3 regions of the Streptomyces sp. NPDC051109 genome follow, and region 1 is predicted to be linked to each of the others. Evidence: riboswitches for the same ligand, from Rfam matches in the RefSeq annotation. Region 1 holds a riboswitch; each other region holds the start of a gene.
The links. Region 1 has a riboswitch for cobalamin ahead of ACIBAD_RS12440 (energy-coupling factor ABC transporter permease). Riboswitches for the same ligand answer to the same signal wherever they lie in the genome.

Region 1 (9,872 bases):
CTCCGCGGTCTTCCCGGGTCAGCAGGGCGGCCCGCTGGAGCACGTGATCGCGGCCAAGGCGGTCTCCTTCAAGGTGGCGGCCTCGCCCGAGTTCAAGGAGCGCCAGGAGCGCACCCTGGAGGGCGCGAAGATCCTCGCCGCCCGCCTGGTCCAGGACGACGTGAAGGCCGTGGGCGTGGACGTCCTCACCGGCGGCACCGACGTGCACCTGGTCCTGGTCGACCTGCGCAACTCCGAGCTGGACGGCCAGCAGGCCGAGGACCGCCTCCACGAGGTCGGCATCACGGTCAACCGGAACGCGATCCCGAACGACCCGCGGCCGCCGATGGTCACCTCGGGTCTGCGGATCGGTACGCCGGCGCTGGCCACCCGCGGTTTCGACGCCGAGGCCTTCACCGAGGTCGCCGAGATCATCGCGCAGGCGCTGAAGCCCGCCTACGACGCCGAGGACCTGAAGGCGCGCGTCTCGGCGCTCGCCGCGAAGTTCCCGCTGTACCCGACGCTCTAGGCGCCGGCCCGGAGGGGCCCGGCCCTGTTTCCCACAGGGCCGGGCCTTTCCCATGACCGGAGCCGCCCGTCTGCGCCGCGCGGGGCGTCCAGGCCCACTCCGCCGGTCTGCCAGGGCCCGACCCCGTCCTGGAGACGGCGCGGCCCCCGCCGCGGACGCCGCTGGAGCGGGAACGTGACCTGACCCACGCCCAACCGCAACCTCGCGCACCCGTTCCGGCAGCCGAGCCGTTCACCTCACCACGTTAAGCTCGACTGTCGGACAAAAACCGAACAATCACCCCTCCTGAAACACCCGAACCACCCGCACCGCCTCTCCTGCCCCCTCCCGCCCCACGAGCAGACAAGGGAGTCCGCCACCGTGGCCATCTCCGTCTTCGATCTCTTCTCCATCGGCATCGGCCCCTCCTCCTCCCACACGGTCGGCCCGATGCGGGCCGCCCGCATGTTCGTGACCCGGCTGAAGAAGGACGGCGTACTCGCCCAGACCGCGGCGGTCCGGGCCGAGCTGTACGGCTCCCTCGGCGCGACCGGCCACGGCCACGGCACGCCCAAGGCGGTGCTGCTGGGCCTGGAGGGCCACTCCCCCCGCTCGGTGAACGTGGAGAGCGCCGACGACGAAGTGGAGCGCATCCGCAAGACGGGCCGCCTGCGCCTGCTCGGCACCGAGATAGGGGGCGCGCACGAGATCGCCTTCGACGAGCCGAGCCAGCTGATCCTGCACCGCCGCCGGTCCCTGCCGTACCACGCGAACGGCATGACGCTCTTCGCGTACGACGCCGCGGGCGCCCCGCTGCTGGAGAAGACGTACTACTCGGTCGGCGGCGGCTTCGTGGTGGACGAGGACGCGGTCGGCGAGGACCGGATCAAGCTCGACGACACGGTGCTGAAGTACCCCTTCCGCAGCGGCGACGAGATGCTGCGCATGGCCCGGGAGAGCGGCCTGTCGATCTCCGCGATGATGCTGGAGAACGAGAAGGCCTGGCGCACCGAGGAGGAGATCCGCGAGGGCCTGCTGGAGATCTGGCGGGTCATGCAGGCGTGCGTCGCGCGCGGCATGTCGCGTGAGGGCATCCTGCCGGGCGGCCTGAAGGTCCGGCGCCGGGCCGCGAACACCGCCCGCAAGCTCCGCTCCGAGGGCGACCCGCAGGCGCTCTCGATGGAGTGGATCACCCTCTACGCGATGGCCGTGAACGAGGAGAACGCGGCCGGCGGCCGGGTGGTCACCGCTCCGACGAACGGCGCCGCGGGCATCATCCCGGCGGTCCTGCACTACTACATGAACTTCGTGCCCGGCGCCGACGAGGAGGGCGTGGTCCGCTTCCTGCTGGCAGCGGGTGCGATCGGCCTGCTCTTCAAGGAGAACGCCTCGATCTCCGGCGCCGAGGTCGGCTGCCAGGGCGAGGTCGGCTCGGCCTGCTCGATGGCGGCGGGCGCCCTCGCCGAGGTCCTGGGCTGCACCCCGGAGCAGGTGGAGAACGCGGCCGAGATCGGCATGGAGCACAACCTGGGCCTGACCTGCGACCCGGTCGGCGGCCTCGTCCAGATCCCGTGCATCGAGCGCAACGGCATGGCGGCGGTCAAGGCCGTCACCGCGGCCAAGATGGCCATGCGCGGCGACGGCAGCCACAAGGTCTCCCTCGACAAGGTCATCAAGACCATGAAGGAGACCGGCGCCGACATGAAGGTCAAGTACAAGGAGACCGCCCGCGGCGGCCTGGCGGTCAACGTCATCGAATGCTGATCCATTGATCCGGCACGCATGAGTCAGGAGGGGCCCGGCGCGGTGCGCCGGGCCCCTCCCGCGTTCGACTTCGCCGGCGGCAACCTCGGCAACTCCGCGCTCCGGGGCGTCCCACCAGGGCAACGGCGCCCAGGCCAACGGCGCCGGCTTCACCGCCGTCGGGCAGTCCGACGACTCGTTCGTGTTCACCCCGTCCCGTAGCGGACCGGCGACGCGGCGGCCCGCCCTCCCCCGGAGGGCGGGCCCCTCCGCGTTCCCGTACCCGTTCCTGTGCGAAGACGGGCCCAGCGGCCCCCGGGGTCGGGACCTTCGGCCCGCCGGGGCGGCCGTGGGGTGGGCTAGCTTGCCCGAGAGGGCCGCAAACCCCCGCCGGGACACGACAGAGAGGCGCAGCGCATGGACGGCATCGAGCACCGCGTCCTCCCGCTCCGGCTGGAGGCCCCGCCCGGGCCCGTGCCGGTGTGCGGGGCCTTCACGTACCGCCGCGACCGGCCCTACGAGCTGGCGCTCGACTTCCGGGGAGCCGGGACGCACCTGGCGCGCTGGGTGTTCTCCCGGGACCTGCTGCTCGACGGGGAGACCTGCCCGACGGGCGAGGGGGACGTCCAGGTGTGGCCGCGGTGGCAGGGCGGGGAGCCGCGGGTCTTCCTCGCCTTCAGCAACGGCACGCAGAGCTGCGTGGTGTCCGCCCGGGCGAAGGACGTACGGGCGCTGTGCCGGCGGCTGGTCGGGCTGGTGCCCCGGGGCGAGGAGCGGCGGCACTACGACCTCGACGCCGAGCTCAGCACCCTCCTCCCCCGGTAGCGACGGATTCGGGACGGTTTATTTAATTTTGGTCCGGTTTGGGTGCAACCATGAGCCCGCCGGGAGTGTCCTCAGCAGTGACACCGGTCCCCGCCTCCGAAGAATCAGGGGGACGTCATGAACCACCTCCGCCGCCGGCAGCTCGTGGCACTCGCCACAGGTGCGCTGCTCACCGCCGGGATCACCCTCGCCGCGCCGGCCTCGGCCGCCGCCCGGCCCACGCCGCTCGTCGTGAACGCCCGCTGGGGCGGACACTGCACGTACGACCGCATCGTCATCGACCTGCGGGGATACGGTCCCCGGGCCACCGTCACCCGCGTCCCGCGGCTGGTGCACGACGGGTCCGGCGCACCCGTCCCGCTCGCCGGGAAGTACTTCCTGGAGATCCGGCTGCATCCCGCCGCGGCGCACCACCGCGCGGGCGACAGCAGCTACCGCGGGCCGAAGCTGGTCAGGATCCACCTGCCGCAACTGAAGGGCCTCGCCCTGACCGGCGACTTCGAGGGCTACGTGACCTTCGGCGCGGCCTTCGGCGCCAAGCCCTCCGTCAACTCCTTCACACTGCACGCGCCCGAGCGGTTCGTACTGGACGTCGCCCACCGCAACGTGTGCCGCTGAAGGCGAGGGGGAGGGCGGGTCCGCCGGGTGCCCGCCCTCCTCCGTTCCGCCGGGTCGGACCACATGAACGCCCGGCCCCTGCCGGCGCAGCTGGAGCCGGCGCCGGCCGACGCACCGAGGCACCGAGGCACCGGCGTGATCCGAAGCAGGCGGTTCAGCGGTGCTCGGGGTTCGGGAAGTCGAAGCGGCAGCCGGCGTCCCATTCCGACCGCTGGTTGCCGTGCGCCGGGATGCCGCCCGCGCGCTTGAGGAGGGCGGCCAGGTGCATCAGGTTCCAGGACATGAAGGTGGTGTTGCGGTTGGTGAAGTCGTTCTCGGGCCCGCCCGAGCCGGGGTCGAGGTACGAGGGCCCGGGCCCGGCCTCGCCGATCCAGCCCGCGTCGGCCTGCGGCGGGATCGCGTAGCCGAGGTGCTGGAGGCTGTAGAGGACGTTCATGGCGCAGTGCTTCACGCCGTCCTCGTTGCCGGTGATGAGCGCGCCCCCGACTCGCCCGTAATAGGCGTACTGGCCCTGCTCGTTCAGGATCGAGGAGCAGGCGTAGAGCCGCTCGATGACCTGCTTCATGACGGAGCTGTTGTCGCCGAGCCAGATCGGGCCGCACAGCACGAGGATGTCGGCGTCCATGATCTGGCTGTACAGGACCGGCCACTGGTCGGTTTCCCAGCCGTGCTCGGTCATGTCGGGCCAGACGCCGGTGGCGATGTCGTGGTCCACGGCGCGGATGAGCGAAGTCCGGGCGCCGGCCGCCTCCATGACGGCGCGGCTGCGGTCGATGAGGCCCTCGGTGTTGCTGGGCTCGGGCGAGCGCTTGAGGGTGCAGTTGACGTAGACGGCGGTCAGGTCGGAGTAATCGTATGCGGCGGCCACGCCGCCAGCCTGCGCGGCCTCGGCCGGGACCGCCACCGGACCGCACCCGTTCGGGCCGGGTTGGTGCCGGTCCGTCCGTCCGACTAGGGTCGTCTGGCCTTGGTGTTCGGGAAACCGGTGGAAAACCGGTGCGGCCCTCGCCACTGTGAACGGGAAGTCCGGCTCCATCCTGCGGGAGGCCACTGGGCGGCGCGGGAGGTTCCGCACCGCCCGGGAAGGCGGAGCCAGGGCATCAGCACCCGTGAGCCAGGAGACCGGCCGAGGCGCGTTGTCCATCCACGAGGTGCTGGAGAGGTCTCGCCACTCATGCATATAGCCGAGGGGTTTCTGCCCCCTTTGCACGCGGTCGCCTGGGGCGCCGCGTCCACTCCGTTCGTCGTCCACGGTGTCCGCGCCCTCACGCGCGAGGTGAAGGCGAACCCGGAGAGCACGCTGCTGCTCGGGGCGTCGGGAGCGTTCACTTTCGTCCTGTCCGCCTTGAAGATCCCATCGGTGACGGGTAGTTGCTCGCACCCCACCGGGACCGGTCTCGGGGCGATCCTGTTCCGACCGCCGATCATGGCGGTGCTCGGCACGATCACCCTGCTCTTCCAGGCGCTGCTGCTGGCGCACGGCGGGCTGACCACCCTCGGCGCGAACGTCTTCTCGATGGCGATCGCCGGGCCCTGGGCGGGCTACGGGGTCTACCTGCTGCTGAAGCGCTTCGACGTCCCGCTGATGGTGACCGTCTTCTTCGGCGCCTTCTTCGCCGACCTCGTCACCTACTGCGTGACCTCCGTGCAGCTGGCGCTGGCCTTCCCGGACCCGGGCTCCGGGTTCCCGGGCGCCCTCGCGAAGTTCGGGGGCATCTTCGCGGTGACCCAGATCCCGCTCGCGGTGAGCGAGGGGCTGCTGACGGTCCTCGTGATGCGGCTGCTGATGCAGTCGAGCAAGTCGGACCTGGTCCGGCTGGGCGTGGCGAAGCTGAGCGGCCGCAGCGGGCAGAAGGCGGCGGTCTGATGAGCATGAGCCGGAACGCGAAGATCAACGGCCTGCTGCTGCTCCTGGTGGCGGCACTGGCCGTACTGCCGCTCGCCCTGGGGATGGGCGAGGGCAAGGAGGAGCCGTTCGCGGGCGCCGACGCGCAGGCGGAGACGGCTATCACCGAGCTGAAGCCGGATTACGAGCCGTGGTTCTCGCCGCTGTACGAACCCCCCTCCGGGGAGGTGGAGTCGGCGCTGTTCGCCCTCCAGGCCGCACTGGGCGCGGGTGTGCTCGCGTACTACTTCGGCGTCCGAAAGGGCCGCCGCCAGGCCGCTGCCGCGGCTCCGGCTCCTGCCCCCGCCCCCGCCCCGGCGGCGGATCCCGCCGCCGCGGAGTCGTAGGCGGTGCTGCCGATCGACGTGGCGGCGCACGGCAGTCGGTGGCGCCGCCGCCACCCTCTGGAGAAGGCCCTGCTGGGGCTCGGCCTGACGGTCACCGCCGTGTGCCTGCCGCCCTGGCCCGGCGGGCCGCTGGTCGCCGCCGCCACGCTGGCCGTGCTCCTCGGCCCGGCGGGCGTGGCCGGGCGCCAGCTGTGGCGGGCCTTCCGGATCCCGCTGGGCTTCTGCTTCACCGGCGCGCTGCCGCTGCTCGTCGCCGTCGGCGGCCCGGCCGGGTTCGTCTCGCTCGCGCCCGACGGCCCCCGGCATGCCGCGGATCTGCTGCTGCGGACCTCGGCGGCCTCCCTCGGGGTGCTGCTGTTCGCGTTCACCACGCCCGTCTCGGACGTCCTGCCCCGGCTGGTCCGGGCCGGAGTCCCGGCGCCGGTGGTGGACGTGGCCCTGGTCATGTACCGCATCGGCTTCCTGCTGCTGGATTCGATGGCCCAGGTCCGGCGCGCCCAGGCGGCCCGTCTGGGCCAGTCCGGGCGGGCGGCGGTGTGGCGTTCCCTGGCCGGGCTCGCCGCGACCTCCTTCGTACGGGCCTTCGACCGCGCGGCACGGCTCCAGGAGGGCCTGGCCGGGCGCGGGTACGACGGCACGCTGCGGGTCCTCGTACCGGAGGCGACGCTGTCGTGGCGGTTCCTGGCGGCGTCGGGGGCCCTGCTGGCGGCCCTGATCACCCTGACCCTCACCCTGAAGGGGCTGTACCTGTGAACCCGTTGGACCCGTTGGTGGAACTGGCCGGCGCCGGCTACGCGTACGAGGACGGCCCGGTGGTCCTCGCCGACGTCGACTTCGCCATCGCGCAGGGCCGGGCGCTGGTCCTGCTGGGCCGCAACGGCAGCGGGAAGACCACGCTGATGCGGCTGCTGAGCGGGGGCCTGCGACCCGGCTCGGGGTCCCTGCGCCTCGACGGCACGGCGGTCTCGTACGACCGGGCGGGGCTGACCCGCCTGCGCACGGCGGTGCAGCTGGTGGTCCAGGACCCGGACGACCAGCTGTTCGCGGCCTCGGTGGAGCAGGACGTGTCGTTCGGCCCGATGAACATGGGGCTGGCGGCGGACGAGGTCCGCGCCCGGGTGGATTCGGCGCTCGCCGCGCTGGACATCACGGCGCTGCGGGACCGCCCGACGCACCTGCTCTCGTACGGCCAGCGCAAGCGCGCGGCGATCGCCGGGGCGGTGGCCATGGCCCCGCGGGTGCTGATCCTGGACGAGCCGACGGCGGGCCTGGACCCGGACGGGCAGGAGCGCCTGCTGGACGCCCTCGCGGGGCTGCGCGCGGCCGGCACCACGGTGGTGATGGCCACGCACGACGTCGACCTGGCGGTCCGCTGGGCCGACGACGCGGCGGTCCTGACCCCGTCGGGCATCCGCACGGGCCCGGCGGAGACGCTCCTGTCGGACCCTCAGCTCCTGGCCTCGGCGGGACTGCGCCCGGCCTGGTCCCCGGCGGTGGCGTCCTTCCTCCGCGCCCACGCCCTCCTGGCCCCGCAGGCGCCGGGCCCAAAGACCCCGGAGGCACTGTCCGCCTGGCAGTAGGGGCGGGCTTCCCTAGGATGGCGGCATGTCGCTGCCGCACGCCATCCTCACCGCCCTGATGGAGAAGCCCTCGTCGGGGCTGGAGCTGACGCGGCGGTTCGACAAGTCGATCGGGTACTTCTGGTCCGCGACGCACCAGCAGATCTATCGCGAGCTCGGCCGGCTGGAGGAGGCGGGGCTGATCCGGGCGCTGCCCAGCGAGGTGCCCGTACGGGGGCAGAAGAAGGAGTACGAGGTCCTGGACGCCGGCAGCGCGGAGCTGGCGCGGTGGGTCGGCGAGAGCCAGGATCCCAAGGCCATCCGGGATCCGCTGCTGCTGCGGATCCGGGCGGCCGCCGTGGTGGGGCCGCACGGGCTGGCCGCGGAGCTGCGGCGCCACCTGGAGCTGCACCGACGGCAGCTGGCGGTCTACGAGGCCATCGAGCGGAAGGACTTCCCGCCGGGGCGGGACTCCGACGAGGACCGCCTGCGGAGGCTCGTCCTGCACGGCGGAACCGGCCTGGAGACGTTCTGGCTGCGCTGGCTGGAGGAGGCCCTGGCCGAGGTCGAGGGCATGGCCTGAGCGGCGCGGAGCCCCCGTACCGTCCCACAGGGGGCGGCACGGGGGCTCCGCAAGGGCTGGCTCGCCTACTTGTTCAGGGCGGCCCAGAACTCGTCGAAGCTCATGCGGCCGTCGCCGTTCGCGTCCTTGGCGGCGATCACGGCGTCCGCGACGGCGCCGGTGACGAACGCGTCGCCCATCGCCTTCATGGCCGCGCTGTACTCGTCCGCCGTGACGAAGCCGTCACCGTCCGCGTCGAACTTGCCGAACGTCGCCCGCGCGCTCTCGATGTCAGCCACTGGGATCCACCCCTTCTCGGTGCTTGTTGACCGGCCAAGGGTAGCGGCACCCGCCCCCCGCCCTGTCCGGGGGCCGCCCCCGGGGCTCTCCGGCCCCGACCCGCCGGAGACGCCCTAGCGGAAGATCCCCGTGTGGCCGAGCGAGTAGCGGCCCGGCTGGGGGTAGACGGCCAGGCCGTGCGGGCCGCCGCCCACCCGGATCTTGGCGAGCTGCCGACCGGTCGCCGTGTCGATCGCGTAGACCTCGGAGTTGTAGCGCCCCGACAGCCACAGCACCTTGCCGTCGGCGGAGACGCCGCCCATGTCCGGGCTGCCGCCGTCCGGCAGCTCCCACTTCTTCGTGAGCTTGTTCTGCTTGAAGTCGAAGACGGAGATGCTGCCCTCGCCGCGGTTGGAGATGTACATCTCCCTGGAGTCGCGGCTCACGTACAGGCCGTGCGTGCCCTTCCCGGTGGGCAGCAGCTTGGGGACGTCGAACTTGTCCCCGCTGAGCACCCACATGCCGTCCGCCATCATGTCCGCGACGTAGAAGGTCTTCCCGTCCGGGGAGACCTTCACGTCCTGCGGCATCGCGCCCTCGAACGGCAGCTTCTGCTGGCCGACGACCTCCATCCTCTCGGTGTCGACCTTGAGGAGCTCGCCGGAGAACTCGCAGCTCACGATGAAGTACCGGCCGTCGGCGGAGAAGTCCGCGTGGTTGACCCCGAAGCAGGTCACGGGGACCGTCTTCACCCGGTTCATCGTGTGCGGATCGCGGAAGACCAGCTCGCGGTCCATGGAGGCCATCACGATCGCGTACTTCCCGTTCGGCGTGAAGTACAGGTTGTACGGGTCGTGCACCTCGACCGGCTCGCCCGCCTCGCCGGTGGCCGGGTTGATCGGGGTGAGCGTGTGGCCTCGGTTGTTGTTGACCCACAGGGTCTTCATGTCCCAGGACGGGACGACGTGCTGGGGCTGGATCCCGACCGGGATGGTGTCGATGACCTTGTACGTCTTCGGGTCGATGACGGACACCGTGTTGGAGGTGGTGTTCGGCACGTAGACCCGCGACGGGAAGTCCTTGACCAGTGGCGAGAGGTTGTTCGGCCGGTCGGCCGCGTACACGTCCTTCGGGTCCAGGAGCGGCGGCATGCCGGCCAGGCCGGGCGGCACGGCCGGGACGGCCTTGACGGGCTGCCGGGCCGGGGCCGCGGAGCCGAGCGCCTCGGCGGGCTCCTTGTCGGCCGATCCGCAGCCGGCCAGGGCGGCGAGGACCAGACCGGCCAGCAGCACGGTGGCCTTCCGGGGAAGGCGGGTGGTCGTCATGAGGTCAGCAGCTCCGTGGTGGTCACCGCGCGCAGCTTGCGGCGCGCGAGTTCTTCGAGGAGGGGCGGCATCGCGTCGACCGTGTCCGCGTAGCCGAAGTGCAGGCTCACCACCGATCCGCCGTGGATCGTGCCGGTGACGGTGCGGATGACGGCCGCGGCACCGGGCGAGGTGAAGTCGAGGGAGTCCACGTCGTACGAGAGGACGTGCGGGTAGCCCGCCCGCCGGGCGAGCTCCTTGAC
Region 2 (9,872 bases), on a different contig from region 1:
CGCCCAGGACGTGCAGTCCGTCGCGGATCTGGGCGTCCTTGACCTCGCACAGCCAGCCGTCGACGTGCAGCAGGAAGTCGTCGAAGCCCTCGTCGTCGGGGCGCTCCTCCAGCCCCAGGTCGTGGTCGAGCTTCGCGGCCTGGATCAGCGTCCAGATCTGGGCGCGGATGGCCGGCAGCTTCGCCGGGTCCATCGCGGAGATCTGCGCGTACTCGTCGAGGTGCTGCTCCAGGCGCGCGATGTCGCCGTACGACTCCGCGCGCGCCATCGGCGGCACCAGGTGGTCGACCAGGGTGGCGTGCACGCGGCGCTTGGCCTGGGTGCCCTCGCCGGGGTCGTTGACCAGGAAGGGGTAGATGAGGGGGAGGTCGCCGAGCGCGGCGTCCGGGGCGCAGGCCGCGGACAGGCCGGCGTTCTTGCCCGGCAGCCACTCCAGGTTGCCGTGCTTGCCCAGGTGGATCATCGCGTCGGCGCCGAAGCCGCCGTCCTGCGCGCGGGCCTGGATCCAGCGGTACGCGGCCAGGTAGTGGTGCGAGGGCGGCAGGTCCGGGTCGTGGTAGATCGCGATCGGGTTCTCGCCGAAGCCGCGCGGCGGCTGGATCAGGATGAGCAGGTTCCCGCGGCGCAGGGCCGCGAGGACGATGTCGCCCTCCGGGTTGGCCGAGCGGTCCACGAACATGTTGCCCGGGGCCTCGCCCCAGTGCTGCTCGACGCTGTCCCGCAGCTCGGCCGGGAGCTCGGCGAACCACCGCTTGTAGTCGGCGGCCGGGATCCGGACCGGGTTGCGGGCCAGCTGCTCCTCGGTCAGCCAGTCCTGGTCGTGGCCGCCGGCCTCGATCAGGGCGCGGATCAGCTCGTCGCCGTCGCCGGAGACCAGGCCCGGGATGTCCTCGACGGGCCCGAAGTCGTAACCGCCCGCGATGAGGGTGCGCAGCAGTTCCACGGCGCTGGCCGGGGTGTCGAGGCCGACCGCGTTGCCGATGCGGGAGTGCTTGGTCGGGTACGCGGAGAGGACGAGCGCGACCTTCTTGTCGCGGCGCGCGATGTGCCGCAGCCGGGCGTGCCGTACGGCGATGCCGGCGACGCGGGCGGCGCGCTCGGGGTCGGCGACGTACGCCGGCAGCCCGTCCTCGTCGAGCTCCTTGAAGGAGAACGGGACGGTGATCAGGCGGCCGTCGAACTCGGGCACGGCGACCTGCGTCGCGGCGTCGAGCGGGGACAGGCCCTCGTCGTTCTCCTCCCAGGCGCTGCGCGAGCCGGTCAGGCACAGGGCCTGGAGGATCGGGACGCCGAGCGCGGCCAGCGCGCCCGCGTCCCAGGACTCGTCGTCGCCGCCGGCGGAGGCCGTGGCGGGCTTGGTGCCGCCGGCCGCGAGCACGGTGGTGACGACCGCGTCGACGGACTCCAGCTCGGCGATCAGCTCCGGTTCGGGGGTGCGCAGGGAGGACACGTACAGCGGTACGGGGGTGCCGCCGGTCTCCACGATCGCGTCGCACAGGGCGTGCACGAAGGCGGTGTTGCCGCTCATCTGGTGTGCGCGGTAGTAGAGCACCGCGATGCGCGGGCCGTACGGGCGCACCGGGGTGCGCTCCAGCGGGCCCCAGGTGGGAGCGGCGGCGGGCGGCTCGAAGCCGTGGCCGGTGAGCAGCACGGTGTCGGACAGGAACCGGGCCAGCTGGTCCAGGTTGGCGGGACCGCCGTGGGCGAGGTAGCCGTGCGCCTCGGCCGCGATGCCGATGGGGACCGTCGAGGCCTCCATCAGCTGGGCGTCCGGGGCCTGTTCGCCGGTGAGGACGACCACCGGGCGGGTCTGGGTCGGCGCCAGGAGCAGGTCGAGGCCTTCCTGCCAGGCGCGCAGGCCGCCGAGGAGGCGTACGACGACCAGGTCGACGCCGTCGAGCAGGGCGGGGAGGTCGTCGAGGGGAAGGCGGGAGGGGTTCGCGAACCGGTACGGCACGGGGCCGTCCGCGGCGGCGCGGGCGCTGAGCAGATCGGTGTCGGACGTCGACAGCAGCAGGATCATGCGGCGGCATGCCTTCCTCGGGGTTTCCGCGCCCCGGGCAGTGTGGACAGCGGGAGTTCCTGACTCACCCGGCGGATCGCTCCGCGGGTTCACAGTGGCGGGACCGCGCCGGATTCGCACCGGGCTTCCTCCCAGCGGGCCACGTGGCTCCGCCGGTGGTCATCTTAGGTGGCGTTCCCCCTGGCCGGGAGTGGGGGTGTCCCGCGCCAGGGGAGCGGATCCGGGCAGGTCGGGCGGAGGGCGGGGCGCAGGGGGCGGGTGGTGACGGACACAGCTCGGGGTCGGGGAATCGTGGGTATGCTCGCCGCCATGCCGCCCCAGCCCCCTTCCGCCGCACCGCGGGACGAACCGGTCATACGTGACCGCGGTGACGCCTGCCCCGGCGCGCTGCGGCTGCACGCGGCGGACGACGGGTACTTGGCCCGGATCCGGATACCCGGCGGGATGCTCGACGCGGACGCGGCCCTGCTGCTGGCCGATGCGGCGGACCGGCTCGGCGACGGGCACGTCGACCTCACCTCGCGCGGCAACGCGCAGCTGCGCGGACTCGGCGCGAGCTGCGGCGGCGAGCTGCAGGCCGTGCTCGTGCGCGCCGGGCTGCTGCCCGCGCCCACCCACGAGCGGGTCCGCAACATCGTCGCCTCGCCGCTGACCGGCCTGGACCGGGGCGGTCTGCCCGACGTGGCGCCCTGGGTGGCAGAGCTGGACGGGCTGCTGTGCGGGAGCGCGCCGGCGGCCGGACTGTCCGGGCGCTTCCTGTTCGCCCTCGACGACGGCCGCGGGGACGTGACCTCGCTCGCAGCCGATGTGAACCTGGCCGCCGTCCGGGGCGGAGGCCGGGCCCTGCTGTGGACCGCCGGCGCGGCGGACGCCCTGCTGGTGGCCGCCGCCGATGCGCCGCGGGCCGCGCTCCTCGCCGCCTCGTACTTCCTCGACTCCGTCCGCCGGGCCGGTACCCGGGCCTGGCGGGTCTCCGAGCTGCCTGCCGAACACGCGCTGCGTTCCGATGAGTTGGGTGCGCGGCTGACCGCCGGCGGCATCTCGGCCTCCGTCGTGCGGAGTTCGCCCACCCTGCGCGGGCCGGCCCCCGAACCCGGCGTGGTCGAAGGCCCCGACGGCGCCGCCGCGCTGAGCGTGTTCGCGCCGCTGGGGCGCCTGACCACCGCCCAGTGGCGCCGGCTGGCCGGGCTCACGGGCCGTGTCCGGCTGACCCCGTGGCGCGGGATCGTCGTGCCCGGCCTGCCGGCCCACGCGGCCGACGGCGCGCTCGCCGCGCTCGCCGAGGCCGGTCTGGTGACCGGCGCCGACGATCCCTGGCGGTCCGTCACCGCCTGTACGGGGCGCCCCGGTTGCGCGAAATCCCTGGCGGACGTCCGCGCCGACGCGCGTGCCGCCGTGGCGCAGCAGGCCCAGGCCCAGGCCCAGTCCGCGGCGCACGCAGGCGCCGGCGCACCCGCAGACGCACCCGCGGGGACGAGCCGCCTGCTGCCCGTGCACTGGTCCGGCTGCGAACGCCGGTGCGGGCACCCCCGCGGCACCGCCTGGGCGGACGTGGTCGCCACCGCCGACGGGTACGACCTCTGCGCGGCCGGTCGCGCCCCGCTCCGCGGTGTCCCGGCCTCCGAACTTCCCGCGGCCCTCGCGGCCGTACGCCGCACCACCTCCCACGACGCAGCGAAGAAATGAGCGAGTACACAGTGTTCGAGTACGAGAAGGACGGCGCCGCGATCTACCGCCAGTCCTTTGCCACGATCCGCGCCGAGGCGGACCTCTCCGGGCTGCCCGCCTCCGTCGCCCAGGTCGCGGTGCGCATGATCCACGCCTGCGGAATGACCGACCTGCCCCAGGACCTCGGCTACACCCCGGACGTCGTGCTCCGCGCGCGGGCCGCCCTGAACGCGGGCGCGCCGATCCTCTGCGACGTGCAGATGGTCGCCAGCGGCGTCACCCGCAAGCGGCTGCCCGCCGGCAACGAGGTGATCTGCACCCTCTCCGACCCCGCCGTGCCGGCCCTCGCCGCCGAGATGGGCACCACGCGCAGCGCCGCCGCCCTCGAAGTCTGGCGCGACCGCGGCCTGCTGGAGGGCTCCGTGATCGCCGTCGGCAACGCGCCCACCGCGCTGTTCCGGCTGCTGGAGATGATCGAGGAGGGCGCACCGCGCCCCGCCGCCGTCATCGGCGTCCCGGTCGGCTTCATCGGCGCCGCCGAGTCCAAGGACGCGCTCGCCGCCCATGCCTCCGGGCTCGACCACCTGATCGTGCGCGGCCGGCGGGGCGGCAGCGCCATCGCGGCCGCCGCCGTCAACGCGATCGCGAGCGAGGAAGAATGAGCACGGGAACGACCTCCGGGAAGCTGTACGGCGTCGGGCTCGGCCCCGGCGACCCCTCCCTGATGACGCTGCGGGCCGTCGAGGTGATCGCCGAGGCCCAGGTCGTCGCGTACCACAGCGCCCGCCACGGCCGCTCGATCGCCCGCTCGATCGCCGCGAAGCACCTGCGCGCCGACCACATCGAGGAGCCGCTGGTCTATCCGGTGACCACCGAGACCACGGACCACCCCGGCGGCTACCAGGGGGCGATGGAGGAGTTCTACGAGGCGTCCGCCGCCCGGCTGGCCGCACACCTCGACGCCGGCCGGACCGTCGCCGTGCTCGCCGAGGGGGACCCGCTCTTCTACGGCTCGTACATGCACATGCACAAGCGGCTCGCCGACCGGTACGAGGCCGAGGTGATCCCGGGTGTGACCTCGGTGAGCGCGGCCGCGGCCCGCCTCGGCACCCCGCTCGTCGAGGGCGAGGAGGTGCTGACGATCCTGCCCGGCACCCTGCCGGAGGAGGAGCTCACCGCCCGCCTCGCCGCCACCGACTCGGCGGTCGTGATGAAGCTCGGCCGCACCTTCCCCGCCGTACGCCGGGCCATGGAGGGCAGCGGCCGCCTCGCGGAGGCCCGGTACGTGGAGCGCGCCACCATGGCGGGGGAGCGGACCGGCGTCCTCGCCGACACCGACCCCGACAGCGTCCCGTACTTCGCCGTCGCCGTGGTGCCCAGCCGCATCGGGAACCGGGGCAGCGTGCCGTCCGGCCCCGGCGGGGTCGTGGTCGTCGGCACCGGCCCGGCCGGGCCGCTCTGGCTCACCCCCGAGACGCGGCGGGCGCTGGCCGACGCCGAGGTGCTCGTCGGCTACACCACGTACCTGGACCGGGTCCCCGTGAAGCCGGGCCAGGTCCGGCACGGCTCCGACAACAAGGTCGAGTCGGAGCGGGCCGAGTTCGCGCTCGAACTCGCCCGCCGCGGCAAGCGCGTGGCAGTGGTCTCCGGCGGCGACCCCGGCGTGTTCGCCATGGCCACCGCCGTGCTGGAGGTCGCCGGGCAGCCGGAGTACAAGGACGTGCCCGTACGGGTCCTGCCGGGGGTGACCGCCGCCAACGCGGCGGCCGCCGCGGCCGGGGCCCCGCTCGGCCACGACTACGCCACCATCTCCCTGTCGGACCGGCTCAAGCCGTGGGAGGTCATCGCGGAGCGGCTGCGCGCCGCCGCCGCGGCGGACCTGGTGCTCGCCCTGTACAACCCCGGTTCGCGCAGCCGGACGTGGCAGGTGGCCCAGGCCAAGGAGCTGCTGCTGGAGCTGCGTTCGGAACAGACCCCGGTGGTCGTCGCTCGGGACGTGGGCGGCCCGGAGCAGTCGGTCCGCGTCCTTGCGCTCGGCGAACTGGAGCCCTCCGAGGTGGACATGCGCACGATCCTGCTGATCGGCTCCTCGCAGACCCAGGTCACGGAGCGCCCGGACGGCTCCCGCGTGGCGTGGACCCCGCGCCGCTACCCGGAGGCCTGACCGGCGGGCCGGGCGGCCCCCCTCAGCACTGCCAGAGGAACGCCGCCCGGCCGCAGGGCTCGCAGGCGTGCGCATAGGCGCTGCCGGAGCCGAAGTTGGGGGCGGTGAGGGGATCCGGGCCCTCCTCCAGCCGGGCGACGAACTCCATCGGGCGGCCGCAGCCCGGGCAGTCGGGCGTCTCGTCGTCCTGGAGCCATTCGGGAGTGCCGCCGAGCTGTCCGAGGACGTGGCGCGTCGGGCGCCCGCTCTGCGCGGACCACGCCTCGGCGGCGGCCCGGTACCCCGGCTCGGCCACCGCCACCGGCTCGACGGTACGGACCGCCCCGAGCTGCCGAACGTCCTCGTCCTCGTCGTAGTCCCCCTCGCCCTCGTCCTCGTCCGCGGCGGTGGGGAGTGCGGGCAGCGGCAGCGGTACCAGCCCGGTCGGCGGGAAGAGGTAGGCCCTGTTGCCGCCGGCCGTTGCGCTCCAGTCCTTGCAACTGCCCGGATCGTTCGCGCACATGAAGACGGCGAGGACCCCGCGCCCGCCGCCGAGGACCAGCTGCGCGATGAATCGGAGCGGCCCGGAGCAGCTCGTACAGCCGGGCCACCGCGTGCCGGCGGGCGCCAGCGGGAGGCCGCCGATGCGGGTGACCGGGGCATCGGGCGCGGCAGAGCCGTTATGGATCAGCAGGGTGGCGGTGCTCATGCCGAGGAGAGTAGGAGACCCCTCTGACAGCGGCCGGGCGGGGCGGCGCGGGGTGCGCGGGGGTGCGTGAGGTGAGCGGGGGTGCGTGAGGTGAGCGGGATGCGCCTCGGGTCTGTCCCCGCCCCTCCTACCCCCCGGGTCCCGCGAGCCACTCCACGGCCGACTCCGGGCTCTGCGCCTCCGCGACGCCCTCCGGGACGGGGGGCCTGCGGACCACCAGGACCGGGATGCCTGCCTCGCGGGCCGCGCTGAGCTTGGGGGCGGTCGCGGAGCCGCCGCTGTCCTTGGTCACCAGCACGTCGATCCGGTACCGGGCCAGCAGCTCCCGCTCGCCGTCCAGGGTGAACGGCCCCCGGGCGAGCAGGACTTCGAGCCGCGGCGGCACCGGCGCGTCCGGCGGGTCGACCGAGCGCACCAGGAACCAGGTGTCGGCCAGGTGCGCGAACGTGTGCAGGCCCATGCGGCCGGTGGTCAGGAACGCCCGGCCGCCGAGTTCCGGCAGCCGTACGGCCGCCTCGGCGAGCGTGTCGGCGAAGTGCCAGTCGTCGCCGGGACCGGCGGACCAGCCGGGGCGGCGCAGCGCCAGCAGCGGGACCCCGGTGAGCGCCTGCGCCTCGGCGGCGTGGAAGCTCATCCGCTCCGCGAACGGGTGGGTGGCGTCGACCACGTGCGTCACGCCGTGGCCGGCGATCCAATCCGCGAGCCCGGTGATCCCGCCGAAGCCGCCGATCCGCACTTCGCCGGGTGGCAGCACGGGCGCCGAGACCCGGCCCGCCAGCGAGGTGGTCACGCGGTACGCCGGGTCGGACGCGAGCGACTCCGCGAGCCGCCTGGCCTCCGTCGTACCGCCCAGGACCAGGACGTGCCGGGGCGGATCAGCAGACATGCCGGTCGCGTTCGGGGGAGTACAGGTGGCTGTCGCGGAACTGCTCGGCGCCGAGCGTGCGGCCCACCACGATGACCGCGGTGCGGACCAGGCCCGCCTCCTTCACCTGGGCGGCGATGTCGGCCAGCGTGCCGCGCAGGATCAGCTCGTCGGGGCGGCTGGCCATCGCCACCACCGCCACCGGGCACTCGGCCCCGTAGTGCGGCAGCAGTTCGGCGACGACCCGGTCCACGTAGCGCGTGGCCAGGTGCAGCACCAGCAGCGCGCCGCTGCGGCCGAGCGTGGCCAGGTCCTCGCCGGGCGGCATCGGCGTGGCCTGCTGGGCGATCCGGGTCAGGATCACGGTCTGGCCGACGGTGGGAACGGTCAGCTCCCGCTTCAGGGCGGCGGCCGCCGCGGCGAACGCCGGTACACCGGGCACCACTTCGTACGGGATGCCCGCCGCGTCGAGCCGCCGCATCTGCTCCGCGACCGCACTGAAGATCGACGGGTCGCCCGAGTGGAGCCGCGCGACGTCCTCGCCCGCCGCGTGGGCCCGTACGCATTCGGCGATGATCTCGTCGAGGTTCAGCTGCGAGGTGTCGACCAGGCGGGCGTCCGTCGGGCACTCGGCCAGCAGTTCGCGCGGCACCAGGCTGCCCGCGTACAGGCAGACCGGGGCGGCGGCCAGCGTCCGGGCGCCGCGCACCGTGATCAGGTCGGCGGCGCCGGGGCCCGCGCCGATGAAGTACACGGTCATGTCGTCTCCTGGTCCGTTTCGTTCTGTTCGTGCGCTGCTGCTGCGGGGTGGTCCGTCCGCGGCCAGGGCTTCGTCACCGACCACTGGGTGACCGGCATCGCCTGCCGCCAGCCCGTGAAGCCGCCGACCGCCGCCGCGTGCGCGACGGCCAGCTTGACGAGGTCGCCGCCGTGGCGCCGGTAGCGCTCGGTGAGGACCGCCTCCGACTCCAGGGTCACGGTGTTGACCACCAGCCGGCCGCCGGGGGCCAGCGCGGCCCAGGCCGCGTCCAGCAGGCCCGGCGCGGTCAGCCCGCCGCCGATGAACACCGCGTCGGGGGCGGGGAGCCCGGCCAGGGCCTCGGGTGCGGCGCCCGTGACCACGCGCAGCCCCGGGACGCCGAGCGCCGCCGCGTTGCGGGTGATGCGGCCGGCCCGCTCGGGGACGCGCTCCACGGCCACCGCCCGGCATGAGGGGTGCGTCCGCATCCACTCGATGCCGATGGAGCCGGAGCCGCCGCCGATGTCCCACAGCAGCTCGCCGGGGGCCGGGGCGAGGGCGCACAGGGTCGCGGCCCGCACGTGGCGCTTGGTGAGCTGGCCGTCGTGCTCGTACGCGGTGTCGGGCAGGCCCGGGGTCGCGCCGAGCCGCGGGACGGCGCTGCCCCGGTCCCGGCGGCAGTCCACGGCCACCACGTTGAGGGGATCGCCGGGCGGGTGCTCCCAGCTGTCGGCCACTCCCTCGTACGTGTCCTCGCGCTCGGAGCCGAGCTGTTCCAGCACCCGCATCCGGCTCGGGCCGAAGCCCCGCTCTCGAAGCAGAGCAGCGATCTCGTCCGGGCTCGCTGCTCCGGCGCTGAGCACCAGCACCCGCCGCCCCTCGTACAGCGCGGCCGCGAGCCGGGCCACCGGGCGGCCGACCACCGTGACCACCTCGGTGTCCTCCACCGGCCAGCCCAGACGGGCGCACGCGTACGAGACCGAGGAGGGGTGCGGATGGACCCGCAGGGCGTCCGGCCCGAGCTCCTCGGCCAGGGCCCGGCCGATCCCGTAGAACATGGGGTCGCCGCTGGCGAGCACCGCGACCCGGCGGCCCGCGTGCTCGGCCATCAGCTTCGGCACGGCGGGCCGCAGCGGGCTCGGCCAGGCCACCCGCTCGCCGGCGCAGTCGCCGGCCGGCAGCAGGTCCAGCTGCCGCGGCCCGCCGATCAGCACCTCGGCCCCGGTCAGCGCGGACCGTGCGGCGGCGGTGAGCCCGGCCCAGCCGTCGGCGCCGAGGCCGACGACCGAGACGGGTAGGGGGAGCGGCGGTGCGGAGCTCACTGCGCGGTACCTCGGGAACGGGAAGGGGAGCGGGCGGACGGACCCGCAGCCTACTGGCCCGGTCGACCGGCCCCCGGATCCACCCCCGCGAAGGAAGAGGTCTACCCTCGGTAACCCCAAGGTGACCGCACCGTGCAACCCACCGTCGCGAGGGAGCTCACATGCCTGGCTGGAACGCCGAGAACATCCCCGACCAGAGCGGCCGCACCGCCGTCGTCACGGGCGCCAACAGCGGCATCGGCTACGTCGCCGCCCGCGAGCTCGCCCGGCGCGGGGCCGACGTGGTGCTGGCCTGCCGCAGCTCGGCGCGCGGGCGGGCCGCGGTGGTCCGGCTGCGCGCCGAAGTCCCCGGCGCCGAGGTGGAGTTCCTCCCGCTGGACCTGGCCGACCTGGCCTCCGTACG
Region 3 (9,872 bases), on a different contig from region 1:
GGCGGGGGTGAAGTTCGCGGCGGCCTGGTTCGGGAGCAGCGCGCCCTTGGTCTCGGCGGCGTACTTCGTCATCTGGTCCTTGCCGGCGGCCAGCGCCAGCCACTCCTTGGCGAGCTCCTTGTTCTTGGAGCGCTCGGCGACGGCGAGGTTCGAGCCGCCGAGGAAGACGGTGCCGGGCTTGTCGGCGGTCTTGCCCGGGATCGGGAAGTACCCGAAGTCGGCTTCCTTGCCCGCGTCCTTGAGTGCCTTCTCCGCACCGCCGGCCTCCCAGCCGAGACCGATCCAGGAGGCGACGCCGCCCTTGGGAACGACGTCGGTGGACTGCTGCGGGGTGGCCTCGTCCTTGTCCTTGGGGGCGGTGGAGTACGCCTGGAGCTTCTTGTAGAACTCCATCGCGGACGCGGCCTGGGGGGTGCCGAGGCCGCCCTTCCACTTGTCGCCGTCCTTGACGGCGAGGTCGCCGCCCTCGTCCCAGATGAACCCGGCGAGGACGTACCAGCTCTGGCCCGGGAGGTAGATGGGCTGCGAGGCGGGGTCGGCGGCCTTCAACTTGTCGAGGCCGGCGATCCACTCGTCGCGGGTGGTCGGCGGGGTGACCCCGGCCTTGGCGAAGGCCTTCTTGTCGTACACGACGACGCGGTTGGCCGCGTACCAGGGGGCGGAGTAGAGCTTGCCGTCGTACTCGGCCGAGGCGAGCATGCTCTTCTGCCAGGCGTCGGAGCCGAGCTTGGCCTTGTCCTTGGTCAGGTCGGCGAGGCCGCCGGTGACCGCGTAGCCGGCGGTCTGGGTGTTGCCGAGCTCAAGGACGTCCGGCGGGGTGTTCTCGGAGAGGGCGGTGGTGACCTTCTCCTGGATGCCCTTCCACTGCTGCTCTTCGACCTTGACCGTGACACCCGGGTGCTTGGCCGAGAACTCCGCGTTGACCGCGTCGATCCAGGCCTTGGGCGCGGAGCCGTCCATCACCCAGACAGTGATCTCCTTGGCGCCGCCCGCGTCGGTCTTCCCCTTGTCGTCGCCGCCGTTGCCGCACGCCGCGACACCGACCATCATGCCCGCGACACTGACCGCCGCGATGAGCTTGCGCTTCACGCCACCCTCCTCAGGGATGCTGCCTGCAACTTCCCTCGCCCGCCGCGGTGACATGCACCAAGTACTGCCCGTGGGGCCGGGATCTGATCCATATTGGTTTAGACCAGCAACCGGAGCTTGGCCTAGACCTTTAGGGGTGTCAAGGGTCTAATGAGCGGGTGATCGGTCCGTTACCGGACCGACACCTGGGGGAGGGAGGAGGCCTGTCCTCCCACCCGTGTCACGATGTGACCGCACATATCGGAGGAGCCGGTGACGGCAGTGAAACTGGAGTCGGGAAGGCGGGCGGCGATGTCCACCGAAGGGGCGACCACCGAGCCGGAAGGCGGGGCAGCCACTCGCACGGCGCGGGTGCCCAAGTACTACCGACTCAAGCGGCACTTGCTCGACATGACCGAGACGCTGCCCCCGGGCACGCCGGTACCGCCGGAGCGCACGCTCGCGACCGAATTCGACACCTCCCGGACCACCGTGCGCCAGGCACTCCAGGAGCTCGTCGTCGAGGGCCGACTGGAGCGCATTCAGGGCAAAGGCACCTTTGTCGCGAAACCGAAGGTCTCCCAGCCGCTCCAACTGTCCTCGTACACGGAGGACATGCGGGCCCAAGGGCTGGAGCCCACCTCCCAACTCCTCGACATCGGCTACGTGACGGCCGACGACACCCTGGCCGGACTGCTCAAGATCGCCACGGGCGGCCGGGTGCTGCGCATCGAGCGGCTGCGCCTCGCGAGCGGCGAGCCGATGGCCATCGAGACCACCCACCTCTCGGCCAAGCGCTTCCCGGCACTGCGCCGGTCGCTGGCCAAGTACACCTCCCTCTACACCGCCCTGGCCGAGGTGTACGACGTACGGCTCGCGGAGGCCGAGGAGACGATCGAGACCTCCCTGGCAACCCCGCGCGAGGCGGGGCTGCTGGGCACCGACGTCGGCCTGCCGATGCTGATGCTCTCCCGCCACTCGCTCGACGCCGACGGCGAACCCGTCGAGTGGGTGCGGTCGGTGTACCGCGGCGATCGTTACAAGTTCGTGGCGCGACTCCAGCGCCCCGCCGTCTGATTCGTAGTTGACTCTCGTTCCGCTATACGGACGGGGGCTTACGTTCACCGGGCGGGCCCCCGTAGATTCCCTGCGCTTACGCAGATGATCAACGAGGGGACGAGGATCATGCCGGAACCGGAAGCAACAGGTACGGAACGGAACGCGGCGAGTCCGGGCACGGAGGCGGACTCGCCTTCCGCATCAGGGAGCTCGGGAGGCATGAACCCGAAGTCCGTCGCCGCCTGGGTGCTCGTCGCCCTCGTCGGGGCCCTCGGCTGGGGCATCCTCGCCCTCTCCCGCGGCGAGGAGATCTCGGCCGCCTGGCTGCTCGCCGCAGCGCTGGGCTCGTACGCCATCGGCTACCGCTTCTACGCGCGCTTCATCGCCGACCGGGTCCTGAAGACCGACAAGACGCGGGCCACCCCCGCCGAACGCCTTGACAACGGTGTCGACTTCCACCCGACCGACCGCCGCGTGCTGTTCGGCCACCACTTCGCCGCCGTCGCCGGCGCCGGCCCGCTGGTCGGCCCCGTGCTCGCCGCGCAGATGGGCTACCTGCCGGGCACCATCTGGATCGTCGCAGGCGTCATCTTCGCGGGCGCCGTCCAGGACATGGTCACCCTCTTCTTCTCCACCCGCCGCGACGGGCGCTCGCTCGGACAGATGGCCCGGGACGAGATCGGCCCGGTCGGCGGAGCCGCCGCACTGGTCGCCGTGTTCGCCATCATGATCATCCTGCTGGCCGTGCTCGCCCTGGTCATCGTCAACGCGCTGGCGCACTCCCCCTGGGGCGTCTTCTCCATCGGCATGACCATCCCGATCGCCCTCTTCATGGGCTTCTACCTGCGCGTGCTGCGCCCCGGCCGGGTCACCGAGATCTCCGTCATCGGCGTCGCGCTGCTGCTGCTCGCCATCGTCGCGGGCGGCTGGGTCGCCGACTCCTCGCTGGCGAGCACCTTCACGCTGGAAAAGGAGACGCTGGTCCTGTGGATGGTGGCCTACGGGTTCATCGCCTCGGTGCTGCCGGTGTGGATGCTCCTCGCCCCCCGCGACTACCTCTCCACCTTCATGAAGGTCGGCACCATCGCACTGCTCGCCGTGGGCGTGGTCGTGGCGATGCCGACGCTGAAGATGCCCGCGGTCACCGACTTCGCCGCCCGCGGGGACGGTCCGGTGTTCGCCGGGTCGATGTTCCCGTTCGTCTTCATCACCATCGCCTGCGGGGCCCTGTCCGGCTTCCACGCACTGGTCTCCTCGGGCACCACCCCGAAGATGATCCAGAAGGAGACCCAGGTCCGGGTCATCGGCTACGGCGCGATGCTCACCGAGTCCTTCGTCGCCGTCATGGCGATCATCGCGGCCTGCATCATCGAGCCCGGCCTGTTCTTCGCGGTCAACTCCCCCGCCGGTGTCATCGGGACCACGGTCGAGACCGCCTCGCAGGCCGTGACGAACTTCGGCTTCGCCATCTCGCCCGAGTTCCTCGCGCAGGCCGCGAAGGACGTCGAGGAGGCCAGCCTGCTGTCCCGTACGGGCGGGGCGCCGACGTTCGCACTCGGAATGTCGGAGATCTTCTCCTCCGTGGTCGGCGGCGCCGGGATGAAGGCGTTCTGGTACCACTTCGCGATCATGTTCGAGGCCCTGTTCATCCTGACCACCCTCGACGCGGGCACCCGGGTCGGCCGGTTCATGCTCCAGGACACCCTCGGCAACGTGCACAAGTCCTTCAAGGACGTGAGCTGGAAGCCGGGCGTGTGGCTGGCCAGCGCCGTGGTCGTGGGCGGCTGGGGCTACTTCCTGTGGGTCGGCATCAAGGACCCGCTCGGCGGCATCAACCAGCTGTTCCCGCTGTTCGGGATCGCGAACCAGCTGCTGGCGGCGGTGGCCCTGGCCGTGTGCACCACGCTGCTGGTCAAGTCCGGGCGGCTGAAGTGGGCCTGGGTGACCGGCGTCCCACTGGCCTGGGACGTGGCCGTCACCCTGACCGCGAGCTGGCAGAAGGTGTTCTCGGACGACGTGAAGGTCGGCTTCTTCGCGCAGCGCGACAAGTACCAGACCGGGATCGACGCCGGGAAGGTCCTGCCGCCCGCGAAGAACATGGGTGAGATGCACACGATCGTCACGAACGCCACGGTCGACGGCGTGCTGTCGGCGCTGTTCGCGATCCTGATCGTCATCGTGCTGCTGGACGCGGCGCGGACCTGCCTCAAGGCCGTCGCCGACCCCGAGGCAGTCCGGCTGTCCGAGGTCCCGTGGTCGGAGTCGAAGATCATCGCCCCGGCCGGGCTCATCGCCACCCCCGAGGAGCGGGCGGAGCTCGCCGCCGCCGGCCTGGACTCGGGCGGCGGCCGCGTGAAGGAGCCGGTGGCGTGAGCGGGGTCCGCGCGGCGCTGGCGAAGGCGCGGTTCTTCGTACGGGAGTTCTCGGGCGAGGCCGCGTACGACCGTTACGTCGCGCACGCCCGCGCGCACGACCCAGCGGCCGAGGTCCTGACCCGCCGCGCCTTCGAACGCGCCCGCACGGACTCGCGCGAGGCGGACCCCCGCGAGGGCTTCCGCTGCTGCTGACCGCATGCGAAGGGCCCCGCCGATCGTCGGCAGGGCCCTTCGCGTTGCGCGGGGGTCAGCGCACCCAGTCCTTGAGGGGCTCGGTGTGGAGAGTGATGCCGACGGGGTCGGGAAGCGCGATGTCCGTGCCGTACGGCACGATGTGGACGCTCTCGTACCGTCGGCCGTTGGGCTGACTGTAGACGGAGATCTCACACTTGGCCCGGTCGATCAACAGGTAGACCGGGATACTCGTCTCCGCGTAGGCGCGGGGCTTCTCGACATGGTCCCGCCGGTGGGTGTCCGAATCCCACGAGGTCACCTCGACAGCCATGAGGATCGGGGCGGGGTCGACCCAGTCGCCCTGGCCGACGAAGGCATCCGGATCCGCCAGCACCGCGTCGGGAATGGCCCGCCCCTCCCGGTACTCCTGTGCCTTGATCCCCTGCCCCGGATGCAGGAACAACTCGGGCCGCGACTGCATGCAGATCTTGAGCAGCCACTGAATGATCCGCCCGTGATCGCCGTCCGGCGTGGCCTTGCTCCTGATTGCCCCGTCGATGAACTCCAGCCGTGTCCCCTCCCGCTCGCGGGCGGCCATGCGCGCCACGGCTTCGAAGTCCTCGGTCAGCATGTGGGGCCGGTCTGTCATCACGGTCATGCCTCGCTCGCCTTCCTCGACGGTGCCGCCTCCGACGATAGCGCCGGGCACCGACAGCAGTCCCGCACACTCGATCCATGGACATCGTGATCAGAGAAGCGCTGGCGGCGGAGTACGGGACGCTCGGGGAGATCACCGCGCAGGCGTACCTCGGGGACGGGCTGCTCACCTTCGGCGAGGACGACCCGTACCTCACGCGGCTGCGGGACGTGGCCGGGCGGGCGCGCGACGGGGTGATACTCGTCGCCGCCGCGAGCGACGGACGGCTCCTCGGCGGCGTGGCGTTCGCCGCGCCCGGGAGCCCGCTGTGCGACATCGCCGTGGCCGGCGAGGCCGAGTTCCGGATGCTGGCCGTCGCCCGGGAGGGCCGCGGGCGGGGCGCCGGGGAGGCGCTCGTACGGGCCTGCATGGAGCGGGCGAGGGCCATCGAGGGCGTACGGCGCCTCGTTCTGTCCACCACGGACGACATGGTCGGAGCCCACCGGATCTACGAACGGCTCGGCTTCGTGCGCACGCCCGAACGGGACTGGGAGCCCGTTCCCGACCTCCCTCTGCTCACGTACGGTCTCGAACTGTAGCCACGCCGACACAACATCTAGGGGGTCGCGCAGGAAGCGGCCCCCACATGTATGCTCGTGCTCGCTGTCGTCGCAGGGGAATCCGGTGCGAATCCGGAACTGTCCCGCAACGGTATGAAGTACACCCATTGGTGTCACCGCAAGTCCGACGACCTGCCGACAGTGCGCCCGGCTCGACCGAACCGGGTGCCGATACGTCCGGGCCTCGCGGTTGGGCCGGTGGACGCCGCGCGGTGCTGCCCTGCCATGCCCGCACGCGCCCGCTCGCTCCGACGCCGCAGGTGTCCCGGAGCCGAGCGAGGGAGAGCTCCCCCCGTGACCATCGCGCCTTCCGCACCGCGCGCCGAGTCCGACCCGTCCGACACCGGAATCGAGACCGGGGGACCTGGGGCCGCACTGCTGCGTACCCTCACCGAGCTGACGGCCGACCTCCCCGACACCGACCCGGGCCGGGTCGCCGCCGCCGCGCTCCGCGGGCGCAGCGCCGCCGCCGACGAGGCCGAGCTGCGCGCCCTGGCCACGGAGGCCGCCGCCGGCCTGATCTCCGAGGACCCGGCGTACTCCCGGCTCGCCGCCCGGCTGTTGACGCTGGCGGTCGCCGAGGAAGCCGCGGGCCAAGGGGCCACCTCCTTCTCCTCCTCGGTCGCCGTCGGCCACCGCGAGGGCCTGATCGCCGACCGCACCGCCGAGTTCGTGGCGCTGCACGCGAGCCGTCTGGACGCGCTGGTCGAGCACACGCTCGCCGAGGGCGCCGACGACCGCTTCGGCTTCTTCGGCCTGCGCACCCTGCACAGCCGCTACCTGCTGCGCCACCCGATCACCCGCCAGGTCATCGAGACCCCGCAGCACTTCATGCTGCGCGTGGCGTGCGGCCTCGCCGAGAACGACACGGTCCAGGCCGTCGAGGAAGTGGCCTCGCTCTACCGGCTGATGAGCCGCCTCGACTACCTGCCGTCCTCCCCCACGCTCTTCAACTCCGGCACCCGGCACCCGCAGATGTCCTCCTGCTACCTGCTGGACTCCCCGCTGGACGAGCTCGACTCGATCTACGACCGCTACCACCAGGTCGCGCGCCTGTCGAAGCACGCCGGCGGCATCGGCCTCTCGTACTCGCGCATCCGCGCCCGCGGTTCGCTGATCCGCGGTACGAACGGCCACTCCAACGGCATCGTGCCGTTCCTGAAGACCCTCGACGCCTCCGTCGCCGCCGTGAACCAGGGCGGCCGCCGCAAGGGCGCCGCCGCCGTGTACCTGGAGACCTGGCACGCGGACATCGAGGAGTTCCTGGAGCTCCGCGACAACACCGGTGAGGACCAGCGCCGTACGCACAACCTGAACCTGGCGCACTGGGTGCCGGACGAGTTCATGCGCCGCGTCAACGCGGACGCCGACTGGTCGCTGTTCTCCCCGGCCGACGTGCCCGAGCTGGTCGACCTGTGGGGCGACGCGTTCGACGCCGCCTACCGCAAGGCCGAGGCGGCGGGCCTCGCCCGCAAGACCATGCCCGCCCGCGACCTGTACGGCCGGATGATGCGCACCCTCGCGCAGACCGGCCAGGGCTGGATGACCTTCAAGGACGCCTCCAACCGCACGGCGAACCAGACCGCCGAGCCGGGTACGGTCGTCCACTCCTCCAACCTCTGCACCGAGATCATCGAGGTCACCAACGACGGCGAGACGGCCGTCTGCAACCTCGGCTCGGTCAACATGGGCGCGTTCGTCATCGACACGGCGGACGGTCGCGACATCGACTGGGAGCGCCTGGACGAGACCGTCCGCACCGCGGTCACCTTCCTCGACCGCGTCGTGGACATCAACTTCTACCCGACCGAGCAGGCGGGCCGCTCCAACTCCCGCTGGCGGCCGGTAGGCCTGGGCGCGATGGGCCTCCAGGACGTCTTCTTCAAGATGAAGATGCCCTTCGACTCCCCCGAGGCGAAGGCCCTGTCCACCAAGCTCTCCGAGCGCATCATGCTGGCCGCGTACGAGGCCTCCTGCGACCTCGCCGAGCGCAGCGGACCGCTCCCGGCCTGGGAGCAGACCCGCACCGCCCGCGGCGTCCTGCACCCCGACCACTTCGACGTGGAGCTGAACTGGCCCGAGCGCTGGGACGCCCTGCGCGCCCGGATCGCGAAGTCCGGCATGCGCAACTCCCTGCTCCTCGCCATCGCCCCGACCGCGACGATCGCCTCCATCGCCGGCGTGTACGAGTGCATCGAGCCGCAGGTCTCCAACCTCTTCAAGCGCGAGACGCTGAGCGGTGAGTTCCTCCAGGTCAACGCCTACCTCGTGGAGGAGCTGAAGAAGCTCGGCGTGTGGGACGCGCAGACCCGTGAGGCGCTGCGCGAGGCCAGCGGCTCCGTCCAGGGCTTCGGCTGGATCCCGGCCGAGGTGCGCGAGCTGTACCGCACGGCGTGGGAGATCCCGCAGCGCGGTCTGATCGACATGGCGGCGGCCCGTACGCCGTTCCTCGACCAGGCGCAGTCGCTGAACCTGTTCCTGGAGACGCCCACCATCGGCAAGCTGTCGTCGATGTACGCGTACGCCTGGAAGCAGGGCCTGAAGACGACGTACTACCTGCGTTCCCGCCCGGCGACGAAGATCGCCCGCGCCGCGCAGGCGGCCACCCCCGTCGCACTGCCCCAGGCGGTCGCCGACGCCGAGGCGCTGGCCTGCTCCCTTGAGAACCCCGAGTCCTGCGAGGCCTGCCAGTAATGAGCTCCACCGACAAGAACCTCCTGGACCCGGGCTTCGAGCTCACGCTCCGCCCCATGCGCTACCCGGACTTCTACGAGCGCTACCGGGACGCGATCAAGAACACCTGGACCGTCGAGGAGGTCGACCTCCACTCGGACGTCGCCGACCTCGCGAAGCTGACGCCCGCCGAGCAGCACATGATCGGCCGCCTGGTCGCGTTCTTCGCGACGGGCGACTCGATCGTCTCGAACAACCTGGTGCTGACGCTCTACAAGCACATCAACTCCCCGGAGGCGCGCCTCTACCTGTCGCGCCAGCTGTTCGAGGAGGCCGTGCACGTCCAGTTCTACCTGACGCTGCTCGACACCTACCTGCCCGACCCGGACGACCGCGCGGCCGCCTTCGACGCCGTCGAGGAGATCCCGTCGATCCGCGAGAAGGCGCAGTTCTGCTTCAAGTGGATGGACTCGGTCGAGAAGATCGACCGGCTGGAGACGCAGGCCGACCGCCGCCGCTTCCTGCTGAACCTGATCTGCTTCGCCGCGTGCATCGAGGGCCTGTTCTTCTACGGCGCCTTCGCGTACGTGTACTGGTTCCGCTCGCGCGGCCTGCTGCACGGTCTGGCCACCGGCACCAACTGGGTGTTCCGCGACGAGACCATGCACATGAACTTCGCGTTCGAGGTCGTGGACACGGTCCGCAAGGAGGAGCCGGAGCTCTTCGACGACGCCCTCCAGCAGCAGGTCACCGACATGCTGAAGGAGGCCGTGGAGGCGGAGCTGCAGTTCGGCCGCGACCTGTGCGGTGACGGCCTGCCGGGCATGAACACCGAGTCGATGCGCGAGTACCTGGAGTGCGTCGCGGACGAGCGCCTGGTCCGCCTCGGCTTCCCGCCGGTGTACGGCTCGCAGAACCCGTTCTCCTTCATGGAGCTGCAGGGCGTCCAGGAGCTGACGAACTTCTTCGAGCGCCGCCCGTCGGCCTACCAGGTCGCGGTCGAGGGCACCGTCGACCTGGACGAGGACTTCTGAGCCGGAGGGCCAAAGGCAACGGGAGGGGCCCCGCACCGGATCTCCGGTGCGGGGCCCCTCCCGTTGCCTGCGACTACGCGTTCGGGACGGTCTCGTAGCGCGGGGTGCCCTCTTCCATCTGGCGGAGGGCGTCCTTGCGGTCCCGCTTCGAGAGGCGGTCGATGTACAGGTACCCGTACAGGTGGTCCGTCTCGTGCTGGAGGCAGCGCGCGAAGTAGCCCGTGCCGCGCAC

Region 2: it holds a riboswitch for cobalamin, as region 1 does, so the genes downstream of both, cobN (cobaltochelatase subunit CobN) here and ACIBAD_RS12440 (energy-coupling factor ABC transporter permease) in region 1, are expected to answer to the same signal.
Region 3: it holds a riboswitch for cobalamin, as region 1 does, so the genes downstream of both, ACIBAD_RS05810 (ribonucleoside-diphosphate reductase subunit alpha) here and ACIBAD_RS12440 (energy-coupling factor ABC transporter permease) in region 1, are expected to answer to the same signal.

Annotation. Positions count from the first base shown of each region.
Region 1 covers NZ_JBITFF010000005.1:279,669-289,540, reverse strand. The annotation lists gene glyA (serine hydroxymethyltransferase) at 1-508, shown strand, start outside; gene ACIBAD_RS12460 (L-serine ammonia-lyase) at 869-2,251, shown strand; gene ACIBAD_RS12455 (SsgA family sporulation/cell division regulator) at 2,648-3,055, shown strand; gene ACIBAD_RS12450 (hypothetical protein) at 3,173-3,673, shown strand; gene ACIBAD_RS12445 (flavodoxin family protein) at 3,828-4,541, opposite strand; cobalamin riboswitch at 4,625-4,819, shown strand; gene ACIBAD_RS12440 (energy-coupling factor ABC transporter permease) at 4,848-5,540, shown strand; gene ACIBAD_RS12435 (energy-coupling factor ABC transporter substrate-binding protein) at 5,546-5,905, shown strand; gene cbiQ (cobalt ECF transporter T component CbiQ) at 5,909-6,658, shown strand; gene ACIBAD_RS12425 (energy-coupling factor ABC transporter ATP-binding protein) at 6,664-7,485, shown strand; gene ACIBAD_RS12420 (PadR family transcriptional regulator) at 7,511-8,047, shown strand; gene ACIBAD_RS12415 (EF-hand domain-containing protein) at 8,113-8,325, opposite strand; gene ACIBAD_RS12410 (YncE family protein) at 8,440-9,630, opposite strand; gene ACIBAD_RS12405 (polysaccharide deacetylase family protein) at 9,627-9,872, opposite strand, start outside.
Region 2 covers NZ_JBITFF010000010.1:55,805-65,676, forward strand. The annotation lists gene cobN (cobaltochelatase subunit CobN) at 1-2,023, opposite strand, end outside; cobalamin riboswitch at 2,056-2,193, opposite strand; gene ACIBAD_RS19840 (cobalamin biosynthesis protein CobG) at 2,333-3,709, shown strand; gene ACIBAD_RS19845 (precorrin-8X methylmutase) at 3,706-4,353, shown strand; gene ACIBAD_RS19850 (precorrin-2 C(20)-methyltransferase) at 4,350-5,855, shown strand; gene ACIBAD_RS19855 (hypothetical protein) at 5,878-6,543, opposite strand; gene ACIBAD_RS19860 (cobalt-precorrin-6A reductase) at 6,671-7,429, opposite strand; gene cobM (precorrin-4 C(11)-methyltransferase) at 7,419-8,168, opposite strand; gene cbiE (precorrin-6y C5,15-methyltransferase (decarboxylating) subunit CbiE) at 8,165-9,469, opposite strand; gene ACIBAD_RS19875 (oxidoreductase) at 9,631-9,872, shown strand, end outside.
Region 3 covers NZ_JBITFF010000003.1:4,059-13,930, forward strand. The annotation lists gene ACIBAD_RS05780 (extracellular solute-binding protein) at 1-1,089, opposite strand, end outside; gene ACIBAD_RS05785 (GntR family transcriptional regulator) at 1,381-2,145, shown strand; gene ACIBAD_RS05790 (carbon starvation CstA family protein) at 2,347-4,500, shown strand; gene ACIBAD_RS05795 (YbdD/YjiX family protein) at 4,497-4,694, shown strand; gene ACIBAD_RS05800 (Uma2 family endonuclease) at 4,750-5,334, opposite strand; gene ACIBAD_RS05805 (GNAT family N-acetyltransferase) at 5,412-5,912, shown strand; cobalamin riboswitch at 5,947-6,088, shown strand; gene ACIBAD_RS05810 (ribonucleoside-diphosphate reductase subunit alpha) at 6,228-8,627, shown strand; gene ACIBAD_RS05815 (ribonucleotide-diphosphate reductase subunit beta) at 8,627-9,640, shown strand; gene def (peptide deformylase) at 9,714-9,872, opposite strand, start outside.